DNA from 3 places in the Micromonospora sp. NPDC047730 genome. Region 3 is predicted to be linked to each of the others. Evidence: riboswitches for the same ligand, from Rfam matches in the RefSeq annotation. Region 3 holds a riboswitch; each other region holds the start of a gene.
The links. A riboswitch is a leader RNA that binds a small molecule or an ion and turns the genes downstream of it on or off. The one in region 3 is predicted to bind S-adenosylmethionine.
Positions count from the first base shown of each region.

Region 1: another riboswitch for S-adenosylmethionine. It lies ahead of thrC (threonine synthase); the one in region 3 lies ahead of ACGF5G_RS18390 (ABC transporter substrate-binding protein).
Region 2: another riboswitch for S-adenosylmethionine. It lies ahead of ACGF5G_RS19745 (aminotransferase class V-fold PLP-dependent enzyme); the one in region 3 lies ahead of ACGF5G_RS18390 (ABC transporter substrate-binding protein).

Region 1 is NZ_JBIDCU010000008.1:86,617-91,347, forward strand. Features, by position in the region: gene ACGF5G_RS19650 (hypothetical protein) at 1-599, shown strand, start outside; gene ACGF5G_RS19655 (hypothetical protein) at 685-1,416, opposite strand; SAM riboswitch class I at 1,697-1,832, shown strand; gene thrC (threonine synthase) at 1,843-3,129, shown strand; gene ACGF5G_RS19665 (LysR family transcriptional regulator) at 3,157-4,146, opposite strand; gene ACGF5G_RS19670 (hypothetical protein) at 4,377-4,731, shown strand, end outside.
Region 2 is NZ_JBIDCU010000008.1:107,400-112,130, forward strand. Features, by position in the region: gene ACGF5G_RS19735 (metal-dependent phosphohydrolase) at 1-164, opposite strand, end outside; gene ACGF5G_RS19740 (aromatic acid exporter family protein) at 239-1,495, shown strand; gene ACGF5G_RS19745 (aminotransferase class V-fold PLP-dependent enzyme) at 1,534-2,832, opposite strand; SAM riboswitch class IV at 2,879-3,000, opposite strand; gene ACGF5G_RS19750 (PrsW family intramembrane metalloprotease) at 3,064-4,527, shown strand; gene ACGF5G_RS19755 (hypothetical protein) at 4,625-4,731, opposite strand, start outside.
Region 3 is NZ_JBIDCU010000007.1:160,200-164,930, forward strand. Features, by position in the region: gene ACGF5G_RS18385 (proprotein convertase P-domain-containing protein) at 1-773, shown strand, start outside; SAM riboswitch class IV at 1,206-1,317, shown strand; gene ACGF5G_RS18390 (ABC transporter substrate-binding protein) at 1,585-2,439, shown strand; gene ACGF5G_RS18395 (amino acid ABC transporter permease) at 2,481-3,260, shown strand; gene ACGF5G_RS18400 (amino acid ABC transporter ATP-binding protein) at 3,257-4,000, shown strand; gene ACGF5G_RS18405 (peptidoglycan-binding protein) at 4,533-4,731, shown strand, end outside.

The DNA.
Region 1 (4,731 bases), on a different contig from region 3:
CCTATGTGGCGCCGTTCGAGGACGGCAACGAGAACCGCGGTCACGCCCAGACGTTCGACCTGAACCTGAACAGCGATCGCGCCGCCGGACTCACGATCAACAACATGACCGCCGTCAAGGACTCGTGCCGCGTACCCACGGCGCAGACCGTCGTCACCCTTCCGCCGGCGGGCGCGGAGTCCCGGCAGGGGCTGCTGTGGGACCTGACCGGTGGGCCGACGGACGAGCCGCACGGCCCGTACGTCCTGGACGAGGGCGAGCCGCAGGAGGGTCGGCTGTACTTCCGCCGCAACGTCGTCGAGCTGGGCAACGGTCAGTCGAACATGGCGTTCCGCATCCAGCCGGAGGTGTCCACCCACACCTGCGAGTGGCACATCGTCGCCTCCTACACCGACACGACCGGTGCCCACGAGCAACGCATCCCGAGCGGCGCCGCCACGTTCACCACCGAGGCCATCCCGTCGCAGCCCGTCCAGTACTTCGAGCGTCCCCCGGCCTCGGGGTGGGGCTGCCTCGGCGCGGTGAGTCAGCAGGGTTGCCCGTCCACCGGGTCCATACGGCTACCGAGGCCACCAGCCCACCGGCCGGTTCCAGGCTGAGCTGGCCCCCGCCCGGCACGACCGGAGCCCGCGCCGGCGGATCGGCCGGCGCGGTCCTGGGCCCGGTACGACCCCCGGCGGGACGTCAGCGGGAACGGGGCCTGCGCTTGCGGTCGGGGGAGTCGGGGGAGTCTGGCGCGGTGCCGGAGCCGACGGTTTCCCCGTCGTCGGACGCGTCGGCAACCCGGGCGTCGGTGTGGCTCAGCTCGGCCAGCGTCGTTCCCCTGAGCTGGTAGACGGCGGTACGCCGGATGCTCAGCTCGGCCGTCGGGCCGTCCGCGGGCCGGGTCAGGTAGACCACCGTCGCCCTGCCGTCGCGCACGCTGATGCTCTCCACCGGCGTACGGTCGCCGAGGTCGACCTGGGCCTGGTAGTCCGGCTCGCCCTTGACGTTGCGCCAGGCGGCGAGAGTGAAGAAGCGGCCGGTGCCGCCGCCGTCGAGCATGATCACGCCGATCGCGTCGCCCGCGCCGTCGCCGTCGAGGTCGCCGATGGCGCACGGCCGCTGCAACTCCACCGTCGTGCCGTCCCGGTCGGACCAGCGACCGGCGGCGAGGCGGATCGGGGCGGCGTACCCGCGGTAGCGGACCCGGCTGCTGCCGATCCGGGTGTTGCGCAGTTCGAGGCAGGTGAGCTGGTCGCCGGTGCGGCGGGGGGTCGGGGTCGCCCAGGCGGCGTCGACGTCGTCCCGCTTCGCGCTGGCGGGCCGGTCGGCGGACCGGTCCCGCTTCTTCCGGTTGCCCGCGGAGCAGGCGGTGGTCACCGCCAGCAGGCAGGCCATGGAGAGCGCCACCACCGGGACGAGCTTGCGACGCATTCGCGCGTTCCTTTCCGTCAATGTGCCTGCACGGTAACGGGAGCGCGCCAGGGGCACACGACCGCTGCTGGTCGCCGTGTTCGGTCCGGGCAGGTGGGCGCGACACCCTGCTGCGCGCCCGGCGCCCCGCCGCCGGTTCCCGCTCCGCGGCAGCCTGAATCCGTACCGTCGAGGAGAGGCCGCCCCTGCGGCTCGGCGGCGACTGCGGGATCGCTCACATCCTGGGATCTGCCATCGATCCGGGCGGCGTCGGTGCTTAAACTCGCAGGTACAACTGCATACCTCATCCAGAGGGGCTGAGGGATACGGCCCGACGACGCCCCGGCAACCACCCCGCGCGCTCACCGCTGAGCGACCGACGGGGCAGGTGCCAATTCCGTCCCCGCCGCAGGGTGCGATGCGGGGAAAGATGAGAGGACCCTCGACATGACGTCGACGTTCGCCGTCTCCGGCATCGACACCACCACCAGCCCCGCCCGCGCCCTGGTCTGCCGCGCCTGTTCGGCCCGCTACCCGCTCGCCGCCCAGCACGCCTGCTACGAGTGTTTCGGCCCGCTGGAGGTCGACTACGACGCCGCCGCGCTGGCGACGGTCACCCGGGAGCAGATCGAGGCCGGTCCGCAGAACATCTGGCGGTACGCCGCGCTGCTGCCCGCCGGCCAGGACCCGGCGACCAGGGTCACCCTCGACCCGGGCTTCACCCCGCTGGTCGCCGCCCCGCACCTCGCGGCCGAGCTGGGCATCACCGCCCCGCTCTGGGTCAAGGACGACAGCGGCAACCCGACCCACTCGTTCAAGGACCGGGTGGTCTCGGTCGCGCTGACCGCCGCCCGGGCGCTCGGCTTCAGCCGCTACGCCTGCGCCTCCACCGGCAACCTGGCCAACTCGGTCGCCGCGCACGCCGCCCGCGCCGGGGCGCCGTCGGTGGTCTTCATCCCCGGCGACCTGGAGCAGGGCAAGGTCGTCACGACCGCCGTCTACGGCGGCGAGCTGGTCGCCGTCGACGGCTCGTACGACGACGTGAACCGGCTCTGCGGCGAGCTGGTGGAGACGGACGAGTTCGAGGACACCGCGTTCGTCAACGTCAACGTCCGCCCCTACTACGCCGAGGGGTCGAAGACGCTCGGCTACGAGGTGGCCGAGCAGCTCGGCTGGCGGATCCCGGCCCAGGTGGTCATCCCGATGGCCTCCGGGGAGCTGCTCACCAAGATCGACAAGGCGTTCGCCGAGCTGGTCGAGATCGGCCTGGTCGAGGCGCCGGCCGGCGGCTGGAAGGTCTTCGGCGCCCAGTCGGCCGGCTGCAACCCGATCGCCGCCGCCCTGCACGCCGACACCGACACGATCACCCCGGTCAAGCCGACGGGCATCGCCAAGTCGCTGAACATCGGCGACCCGGCCGCCGGCCTCTACGCGTTGGAGGCGGTGCGCCGCACCGGGGGCTGGATGGAGTACGTCGACGACGACGAGATCCGCGCCGGCATCCGGCTGCTGGCCCGCACCACCGGCGTGTTCGCCGAGACCGCCGGCGGGGTGACGGTGGCGGTGCTGCGCAAGCTGGTCGAGTCCGGCCGGCTCGACCCGACCGCGGAGACCGTCGTCTTCAACACCGGCGAGGGGCTCAAGACCCTCGACGCGATCGCCACCCAGGCCGGCCCCACCCACCGCATCAGGCCCTCGCTGCGCGCCGCCCGCGACGCCGGCCTCCTCGGCTGAGGTCCGAGGCCGGTGACCGCTCGCGGCTCAGCCGCCGGCCCGGCCCGCCCCGGCACCGGTCGCGCGACGCGTCCCGACGCCGGCCACCCGGTCCGGTCTGCCACCGGCCGGCGTGGTCGCGCCGTGCAGGTGGCGCGCGACCGTCGCGGCGACCTGACGGAAGGCGAGCACGGCGGCACGGCGGTCGTGCCGCCGGGCGGCCGCGACGAAGGGCACCGGGGCGACCTCGGACAGCTCCACGAAGCGCAGCTCCGCGAGGGGCGAGAGCCCGCGTGCCGTGCGGGGGCCCACGGCCACCACCGCCGGGTCCTGGAGGATCAGGTACGCCATCTCCGCCGGCGAGGTGACCGTCACCCCGCGCTGCTGCGGCGGGCAGCCGTCGCGGTAGTCGTTGAGCAGCCAGTAGTCGCGGATCGTCGGCACGTCCTCGATCCGGGGCATGGCCAGCGTGAGCACGTCCGCCAGCGACACCGCCGCGCCGGCGTCGGCCAGGGGATGCCGGGCGCTGAGCGCGAGGACGCGGGGCTCGGCGAACAGCACCGTCCAGTCGTGCCGTTCGGGGTCCAGCGGCAGCCGGGTGAGCGCCACGTCGATCTGGTCCTCCAGCAGGGCGGTGTACAGCCCGCCCACGGTCAGTTCGCGCAGGACCAGCCGTACCTCGGGAGCGGCCCGCTGCCAGGCGGGCAGGATCGACGCGATGAGGTCGCCCGCCCCGCCGGTGCTGAAGCCGACGCGTAGCGTGCCGTCGCCGGTGCCGACGGTGTCCCGGGCCGCCCGCACGCCGTCGGCGACCCCGACCACGGCCCGCTGGGCCGGTTCGAGCAGCGCGGATCCGGCCTCGGTGAGTCGGACGCCCGCCGGCTCCCGGTGGAACAGCGGCGCGCGCACCGACCGCTCCAGGGCGCGGATCTGCTGGCTCAGCGTCGGCTGACTGACGTGCAGCAGCGCGGCGGCGCGGGTGAAGGACCGCTCCTCGGCGACGGCGAGGAAGTACCGGAGTTGACGTAGTTCCACCATGACGATCCCCCTCGCCCGACCCCCGCGGGCATCGACGATCAGAAGATCTACCAGTACTCATAGGTCCGTCCTATGGCCCATCGGTGTCGCGTCTTGGACAGCCCTCCCGACCCGGCCGAAGAATCTGCAGGTGGCGGCACCCGGAATCTCCCGGGGTCCACCGCCGCCTGTCACATTGGCGACGAATTGCGGTCGGCCGCGACCACCCGGCCGGCACGAGAGGGGTTCCCATGAACGCAGCACCGGCCCGCGTCACCCGGGCGGCCGTGACCGCCTTCACCATGCTGGCCGCCTCCCTCGGTGTGGTGGCCCTCGGCGCCACGCCGGCGGCGGCCGGGACGCTGGACAAGTACACCGTCAGCAAGTCGTCGAGCAGCTTCGACGGCGGCTGTGTGGCGGAGTCGACCGTGAGCTACTGGCCCGGCACCGACACCGCGACGTTCACCACCACGGTCCGCAACCCGTACCTGTTCGCGGCGTGCCGGGTGAACACCCGGCTGTTCGTGCAGGGCGCCTCGACCCAGTGGACCAGCGCCACGCACTACACGATGGCGTGTGGGATCACCGACACGACGTGCGCGTCCA
Region 2 (4,731 bases), on a different contig from region 3:
TCGACCACGTCGAGGACGACGGTCAGGTGGGCGACCGTGTGGTGGTGCCGGTGCGGTTCCCGCCAGCGCCCCAGCAGCTCCGCCCCGGCGCGGTCCCGCTGCGCCGGGTCGGTCGCCCCGGCGCCCCGGGCCGCCGCCCGCCACCGGTCGAGAAGGTCGGCCATGCGGCCGAGTCTGCCGCACCGCCGCCGACACGGAGGATTCACCCGCCCCGGTACGGGTAGTCCCCGCCATGGCCGTGGCCCGGGACCGTCGACTCTCGCTGGTGCGGCGCGCCATCCGACGCGACGGCGGAACGGACATCGACGCGGCCCGCATCGCCGACGCGATGGAGAAGCTGCGGCACCGCGGCAGGGCGACCCTGCACGACCGGCTGCACCGGGTGCGGATGGCGTGGGGCCTGGCCGTGCAGGCCGGCCTCGCCGCCGGCCTGTCCTGGTGGGCGGCGCACAATCTGCTGGGCAACCCGGAGCCGGTGTTCGCGCCGATCTCCGCGGTCGGCACCCTCGCCGCCTCGGTCGGCCAGCGGCTCCGCCGCACGGTCGAGCTGATCGTGGGGGTCGCGGTCGGCGTTGCCGTCGGCGACTTCCTCATCTACCTGGTCGGCGCCGGGGCGTGGCAGCTCGGCCTCGTGGTGACCGGGTCGATCGTGCTGACCATCTTCGCCGGCGCCAGCGTCTCCATCGTCATCCAGGCGGCGGCCACGGCCGTGCTGATCGTCACGCTGAGCCCGAAGACCGCGAACCTGGAGATCCCCCGGTTCGTCGACGCGTTCGTCGGCGGCGGGATCGCGTTGCTGGTCACCTCGGTCCTGCTGCCGCTCAATCCGCTCCGCGTGATCAACCGGGCCGCCCGGCCGGCGCTCGACCTGCTCGCCGCCCAGCTCGACGGCGCCGCCGACGCCCTCCGCCAACGGGACCGCGACAAGGCCCAACAAGCCCTGGACCGGCTGCGCAACAACCAGGAGGAGCTGTCCACCTTCACCGAGGCGATCGAGGGGGCGAAGGAGACCGCCGTCCTCTCGCCGGCCCGGTGGCACCGGCGGGACGAACTCACCCACTACGCCGAGGCCGCCGACCCGATCGACCGGGCGATGCGCAACGCCGGCACGCTGATCCGGCGCGCGGTCACCCTGATCGAGGACGAGGAGCCCGTGCCGGAGCCGATGCCGGATGCGGCGGCCCACCTCGCCGAGTCGGTACGCCTGCTCAAGCACGAGTTCGCCGTCGGCGAGGAGCCGGAGAAGGCACGGGAGCGGGCGCTGCGCGCGGTCAGCGAGGCCGGCCGGGCGTACGCCGCGGGGGTGGGCTTCTCCGGCAGCGTGGTGATCGCGCAGGTGCGCACCACGGCCAGCGACCTGCTGGTGGCCTCCGGGATCAGCCAGGAGGAGGCGAACCGCCTGGTCCGGGAGTCCTTCGGCGACCAGGACACCCCGAGCGGCCAGGCCGAGCCGGCCGCCGCCCCGAAGCCGCCCACCGCCCCGCCGGTCGGCTGACCCGCCGCCCCGCGGGCCAGCCGTGCGGCGGCGGTCGTTCAGGCCGCCGCGGCGAGGGCGGCGAGCAGCCGGTCCACGTGTTCCGCCGTGCTGCCCAGGCCGACGCTCGCGCGCAGGGCGGTCGGCGGCAGGTCCCGCCGGCCGCTGCGCGCCGCCGCCTCGGCGAGCAGTCGCCGGGCCAGCGGGTGGGCGCAGAAGAGGCCGTCGCGCACCCCGATGTCGTGGTTGCCGGCCAGGTCCGCCGCCACGTCCGCCGAGTCCCGGCCGGCCACCACGAACGACACGATGCCCACCCGCGGCGCGTCCGGCCCGAAGGTGCGCAGCTCCACCACGTGCGGCAGGGCCGCCAGGCCGCGGCGCAGCCGGGCCAGCAGGGCCTGCTCGGCGTCGTGCAGCGCCGCCCGGTCGGCCCCGGCCAGGGCGCCGCAGACCGCCGCGAGGGCGACCGCGCCGAGCAGGTTCGGCGTGCCCGCCTCGTGCCGGGCCGGTCCGGTCGCCCAGCGTACGTCGTGGGTGGCCGCGCCGACGTGACCGGTGGCGCCCCCGCCGGCCAGGTACGGCGGCGCGGCGTCCAGCCAGTCCGCCCGCCCGACGAGCACGCCCGCGCCGAACGGCGCGTACAGCTTGTGGCCGGAGACCGCGAGGTAGTCGACGTCGAGGGCGGCGATGTCCACCGGCGCGTGCGGGGCGAGCTGCGCGGCGTCCACGGCGATCCGGGCCCCGTGCCGCCGGGCCACCCGGGCCAGCTCCGCCACCGGCCAGCGCTCGCCGGTCACGTTGCTCGCCCCGGTCACCGCGACGAGCACGGGCGGGTGGCGGTCGGCGCCGGGGCCGCCCCCCGCGCCCGGCCTGCGCAGCTCGGTGAGGGCGGCGTCCAGCGCCCGGACCGCCTCGGCCGGCTCCCGCGGCACCGGCAGCCGGACCGATCCGCGCGGCCAGGGCAGCAGGTTCGCGTGGTGCTCCCCGCCGAAGGTCACCACCGTGGTGCCGGCGGGCAGCACCCGGGCCAGCAGGTTCAGCGCGTCCGTGGTGTTGCGGGTGAAGAGCACGTGGTCGCCGGCGCGGGCGCCGAAGAAGTCGCCGACGGTCTGCCGGGCGCGCTCGTAGGCGAGGGTGCAGCGCCGTGACAGGGCCCCCGCGCCGCGATGCACGCTGGCGTACCAGGGGAGCAGCTCGGCCACCGCGTCGGCGGCGGCCCGCGCGCACGGCGCGGTGGCCGCGTAGTCCAGGTTGACCTGGCCCGGCACGCCGAGCACGTCGAGCGGCCCGGCGGCCGCGGGCGGCGGCGCGGTCCGCGTCGGGTGCGGAGCGGGCGGGGGTACGAGGGTGACGGTCATCGGCCGACCTCCGGGTCCGGGGACCCCGGGTGGGCACACCGGGCGGGGTCCGCGCTTGCCCGGCACGCGAATCGGGCCGGGCCCGGTCATCACCCGGGGCACCCCACCGCGAACCTCGACGAGGGTTGCCGGCCAGCAAGCCGGGGCTTGACGCTGGCGCTCGTGACCTGCCAGCAGCATAGCGCGCGGATGCGCCCGGTCCAGCCGGCCGGGGGTGACTACGCTGACCGCATGGCCGACACCCCGCCCGGCGCACCCCTGCCGCCGTCGCCGACCGTGCCCGCCGTCCCGCCGTCGGGCGCGGCCGCTCCCCGGATGCCGCTGCGCCGGCTGGGCTGGCGGCGGGCCCTGGTGCTGGCCGGGGTCGTCCTGCTGATCGCCGCCTGCGCGGTGTTCATGGTCTTCACGCTCGGCGAGAGCCTCGGCGTGCAGGCGCTGCTGATCGGCCTGGTCGCGGCGATCCTCCCGGTTCCGGTGCTGGTGGGCTGTTTCCTCTGGCTCGACCGGTACGAACCGGAACCGCTGAAATACCTGATCTTCTGCTTCGCCTGGGGCGCGTTCGTCTCGACCGCCGCCTCGCTGACCGTCAACGAGTTCTCGTCCGGGCTCTTCGACGACTGGGGGCTGCCGACCGCGCTGACGGCGGTGCTGGTCGCGCCGTTCATCGAGGAGCTCACCAAGGCGCTCGGGCCGATCCTGCTGCTGATCTTCCGCCGCCGGGAGATCTCCGGGATCACCGACGCCCTGGTCTACTGCGGGCTCTCCGCGATCGGGTTCGCCATGGTGGAGAACATCCTCTACCTGGGCGGCTACGGCTACGCCACCGGCGTCGAACGGTACGGCCCGGCGACCGGCACGCAGCAGGTCATCGCGATCTTCATCGTCCGGATCCTGCTCTTCGGCTTCGCCCACCCGCTGTTCACCTCGATGACCGGGGTCGGGCTGGGCATTGCCGCCCGCACCGCCGACCGGCGCGTCCGGGTGCTCGCCCCGATCGCCGGCCTGCTGCTGGCGATGATGCTGCACGGCCTGTGGAACCTGCTGCCCACGCTCACCCAGGCCACCGGCGAGGCGCTGATCATGCTGTACGGCTTCATCGGCGTGATGGTGCCGATCTTCTTCGGCATGGTCGGGCTGGCCGTGTGGCTGCGGGCCTGGGAGGGGCGGCTCACCGAACGCACCCTGCCGGACTACGTCCGGGCCGGCTGGCTGACCCCGCCGGAGGTGGCGGCGCTGAGCAGCCTGGGGCGACGGCACGCGGCCCGGGTGTGGGCCAAGCGGGTGGCCGGGGACGCCGGCGTGCGGGCCATGCGCGGCTACCAGTTCGCGGCGACCCGGCTGGCGCTGCTGCGCGACGGCGCGCTGCGCGGCCTGGACCGCAGGCCGGCGGACCGGGAACGGACGGCGCGGGAGGAACGGGAGCTGCTGGAGGCGATCGCCGCGTACCGGTCGTTCTTCGTGGGGAGGGATCCGCAGGCGCCAACCGGGATCTGGGACGGGCACCGCTACCACCTGCGGTTCCCGGACGGCTCGCAGCGGCCGGTCGAGGCGCCGGACGAGCCGGTGGTGCCGATCCCGGTGGTGCTCGCCCCGCCGCCCCCGGCCTTCCCCGCCGGCTACGGGGCCCCTGGTTACGGCCCGCCCGGCTGGCCCGGCGCGCGACCCGCGGGTCCCTGGCCGCCCGGTCACCACTGACTCCGGTCCCTGGCCGCCCGGCCACCACTGCCCCGGTCCCCGGCCGGCGGTCACCGCTGAGGCGGCGCCCCGGGTCGCCCCGTGGTGGTCCGGGTCGTCAGGTCATCAGGCTGGTGAGGAAGTCGCCGAGGCCCTGCGCCATCGCCATCAGCCCCGCCCCGATCGCCTTGAACATCTCCGCCGCGCCCTCCGGCCGGAACGCCA
Region 3 (4,731 bases):
CGGTGACCGTCACCGGCACCGGCACGGTCACCACCCAGACCGCGTCGTACACGTTGACGGTCAACGGGCCGCCCGGCTGCTCGCAGACCAACGGCACCGACGTCAGCATCGGCGACAACACCACGGTGGAAAGCTCGATCACCATCAGCGGCTGCTCCGGCAACGCCTCCACCGCAAGCACCGTCGCCGTGAACATCGTCCACACCTACATCGGTGACCTCGTCGTCAGCCTCGTCGCCCCCGACGGCACCGCCTACACCCTGCACAACCGCAGCGGCGGCTCGACCGACAACATCAACCAGACCTACACCGTCAACCTCTCCAGCGAGGCCGCCAACGGCACCTGGAAGCTGCGGGTGCAGGACGCCGCCTCCGGCGACACCGGCTACCTCAACACCTGGACGCTCAACCTGGTCGGCGGGACGCCCCCGGGCTGCACCGGCACGAACGGCACCGACGTCAGCATCGGCGACAACACCACGGTGGAAAGCTCGATCACCATCAGCGGCTGCTCCGGCAACGCCTCCACCGCAAGCACCGTCGCCGTGAACATCGTCCACACCTACATCGGTGACCTCGTCGTCACCCTCATCGCCCCCGACGGCACCGCCTACACCCTGCACAACCGCACCGGCGGCTCGACCGACAACATCAACCAGACCTACACCGTCAACCTCTCCTCCGAGGCCCGTAACGGCACCTGGAAGCTGCGGGTGCAGGACGCCGCCTCCGGCGACACCGGCTACCTCAACACCTGGACGCTGACGCTCTAGCGGCAACGGCGCCACCAGCGCACCCCTACACCGGGACCCCGGCTGAACCTCGGGATCTAGCGGTCCTCGCAACACCCAGACCTTCTGGGAGTTGCGAGGACCGTGTCCGTTTCTGCTGGACTCAAGGCGAAGTTCTTCGAAGACGCTGCGCGAGCAGACCGGGTTCGCCGACCACCTCGCCCGCCGCGCCACCGACCCCCGGCTACACCGTCCGGTAGCACCCGCGGCACGTGGGCGGCGCGATCGAGGAGTGACCGGAGCCCGCCGGTTCGGCCCCGGGTTCGGCGTGGGTTCGCTACCGGGCTCGGCGTCGGGGTCAGCCTCAATTCGCCGCCTGGTCGGCAGCGTCTCCGCTCGCGCCGGGCGGCGCCACGTGAGGGTGGTCATAGCGGCTGGACGCGCCACCACGGGGGGCTGCTAGCCTCGTCGGCAGGTCATGAGCGCCAGCGTCAAGCCCCGGCTCGCTGGCCGGCAACCCTCGTCCGCGCAGGGGTGCCCCGGGTGAAGACCAGGCACCGGAGCAGCTCCGGTGCAAGCGTGGCCTGGTTCCCAGGTCAGCAACGACCGAGGAGAGCCATGTCCTTCCGCATCTGCGTACCGACGGTCCCCGCCGCGGCCCCGACGCCGCCCCTGACCCGGCGCCGCCACGTCGACATGATGCGGGTCTGCAGCGCCTCGTGTCGCCCCGGCGACCCGCGCTAGCCACGCACCAGACCCCCTTCCCAGGACCACCCCAGCGGTACGCCCACCGGGCGCACCGCCGGCGACGCACGCCCGTGCCCGCCGTCGGAGACCCCTTTCGGAGACACCTGTGCGATTCCTTCCCGCCCTCACCCGCGCCGCCGCCCTCGGCGTCGCCGCCGTCCTCGCCGCCACCGCTCTGACCGCCTGCGGCGACGACGCGTCCGAGGCGACCGACAACCCGTACAACCTGCTCCAGCCGGGTGTGCTGCGCACCGGCACGCTCACGGACGCCCCGCCGAACGTCTACCTCAAGGACGGCAAGTTCACCGGCTTCGACAACGACCTGCTCACCGCGGTCGCCGCGAAGGTCGGCCTGAAGGTCGAGTTCGTCGGGACGGACTTCTCCGCGCTGCTCTCGCAGGTCAACAACCGCAAGTTCGACGTCGGCAGCTCCTCGATCACCATCACCGAGGCCCGCAAGAAGACCGTCGACTTCGGCAACGGCTACGATTTCGGCCACTTCGGGCTCGACGTGCCGGCCAATTCGTCGATCACCGGTTTCGACCAGCTCGCCGGCAAGCGGGTCGTGGTCGTGCAGGGCACCGTCCAGGACGACTACGCGACCGGCGAGGGCCTCGACCCGGTCCGGGTGCCCGACTACAACGGCGCGATCAACCAGCTCAAGGCCGGCACCGCCGACGCCTGGATCGCCCCCGCCGAGATCGGCGACAAGTCGGCCGCCGACAGCAACGGCAAGATCAAGGTGGCGGGGAAGCTGCTCAGCCCGGCCCCGACGGCGTACGCGTTCGCCAAGGGCAACGACAAGCTGCGCGAGGCGCTGAACAAGGGCCTCGACGAGGTGATCGCCGACGGCACGTGGAGCCGCCTGCAGGCCCAGTACTACCCGGGCCGCCCGATCCCCGCCGACTTCAAGCCGGGCAGCGGCACCGTCCCGGTGCCGTCGGCCTCGGCCGCCTCCTGACACGTACGGACGACGAGCGAGCGGGACGGTAGGAGAACACGATGGATCCGTTGAGCACCCTGTGGGAGACCTTCTTCGACTGGGACTCCATGCGCGAGGCGCTGCCCGAGATGCTGACGGTCGGGCTGCCCAACACGCTGATCCTCGCGATCTCCGCCGCCCTGCTCGGCTCGGTGCTGGGCATGGGGCTGGCCGTCGCCGGCATCTCGCGTACCCGATGGTTGCGCTGGCCGGCGCGGGTCTACACCGACGTTTTCCGCGGCCTGCCGGCCGCGGCGACCATCCTGCTCATCGGCGTCGGTCTGGCGCCGCTGGGCATGGAGGTGTGGGGCCCCAACCCGTATCCCCTGGGCATCCTGGCGCTGTCGCTGATCGCGGCGGCCTACATCGGCGAGATCTTCCGCTCCGGCATCCAGTCGGTGGAGGCCGCCCAGCTGGAGGGGGCCCGGGCGCTGGGCCTGTCCTGGGGCGAGGCGATGCGCCTGGTGATCGTGCCGCAGGGCATCCGCCGGGTGCTGCCGGCCTGGGTGAACCAGCTGATCGCGCTGATCAAGGACTCCAGCCTGGTCTACTTCCTCGGCCTGCTGGCCAGCCAGCGGGAGCTGTTCCGGATCGGGCAGGACTACGCGGCGAACACCGGCAACCAGTCGGCGCTGCTGCTGGCCGGCCTGTTCTACCTGGCGCTGACCGTGCCGCTGACCCACGTCGTGAACTGGATCGACCGGCGGCTGCGGCACGGCCGGCAGGCCGCCGCGCCCGCCGACGCCGAAGACGACCTCGACCTGGCGCTGCCGGGGGCGGCGGGAGGAAACCAGCGATGAGCATCGACACGACGACCTCGGTGAGCCTGAGCGTCCGCGACGTGCACCTGGCCTTCGGGTCGCACCGGGTGCTGCGCGGCGTGGACCTGGACGTCGCGCGGGGCGCGACGGCCTGCGTGATCGGCCCGTCCGGCTCGGGCAAGTCCACGCTTCTGCGCACCATCAACCGGCTCATCGAGCCCGATCGGGGCGACGTGCTGCTCGACGGGCGCAGCGTGCTGGGCGACGACCCGGATGCCCTGCGGCAGCGGGTCGGCATGGTCTTCCAGCAGTTCAACCTCTTCCCGCACATGAGCGTGCTGCGCAACATCACCCTCGCGCTGCGCCGGATCAGGAAGCTTGGTGAGGACGAGGCGGCGGCGGTCGCCCGCGACCACCTGGAGCTGGTGGGGCTCGCGGCCAAGGCCGACGCCCGGCCGGCGCACCTGTCGGGCGGGCAGCAGCAGCGGGTCGCGATCGCCCGCGCGCTGGCGTTGCGGCCGCAGGTGATGCTCTTCGACGAGGCGACCTCGGCTCTGGACCCGGAGCTGGTCAAGGGGGTGCTGGGGCTGATGGCCGAGCTGTCCGCCGGCGGCATGACGATGGTGGTGGTCACCCACGAGATGGGCTTCGCCCGCGAGGTCGCCGACACCGTCGCGTTCATGGATCGCGGCGTGGTGCTGGAGGCCGGCGAACCGGCCGCGATCTTCGAGGGGGCGGAGCACCCCCGGCTGCGCCGCTTCCTCTCCCAGGTGCTCTGACCCGCCGCGACGTCCCCACCGAGGAGCACCACCGGCGCCGCCGGGAACTGGGACAACGGGCATGCGGCCGGCTGAGGCGCATCTTCCGTGAATGCACGCGGTCCGGTGCCGAACGAGTATCGCGGGCACGCCGCTGTGCGGTAGCCCCCCGCTCGGTGCGGCCCGATCACCCGACCGTCGGCGGACCGTCCTTCTCGGAGGATCGTCGGACGCCGGTTCGCGCCGCGGATCCGCCCGTACCGGTCTACGCTGCCTGGTGACGCCTCCTGACGGTCCGCGCTGTCGTCGGTCCGGGCAGCCGGCTCGTTCACCGGCCGAAGCCTCCGTTGTCGGAACCCGACGACCCACGGCCACCTGCGCGTCGCTGCCCGTGATCCTCGACCTCGGCACGGGCGGTCACCCGGACGACCGGTCGACTCCTTATTGACCAGCGGCGGCGGCCTGGGCAATATCTTCCACAACACAGGCGGCCACTGGAGTTTCCTTTCACGCACCCCCTTCCCACCCCCGACCCGGCCGCACAGGAGATGCCATGCACCTCGACCACTCCGAACTGGACCGTCGGACCCTGCTGCGGGCCGGCCTCGGCGCCGCCACGGTCGCGGTCGTCGGAAGCGAACTCGCCTTCCCCTCCGCCGCGCAGGCGGACCCCGGCGCCGACCTGGACTGGATCTACAGCTGCGACGAGTGGGGCGCGCGTCCGCCGGCGGACCCGCTGTCGGTCAGCGCCA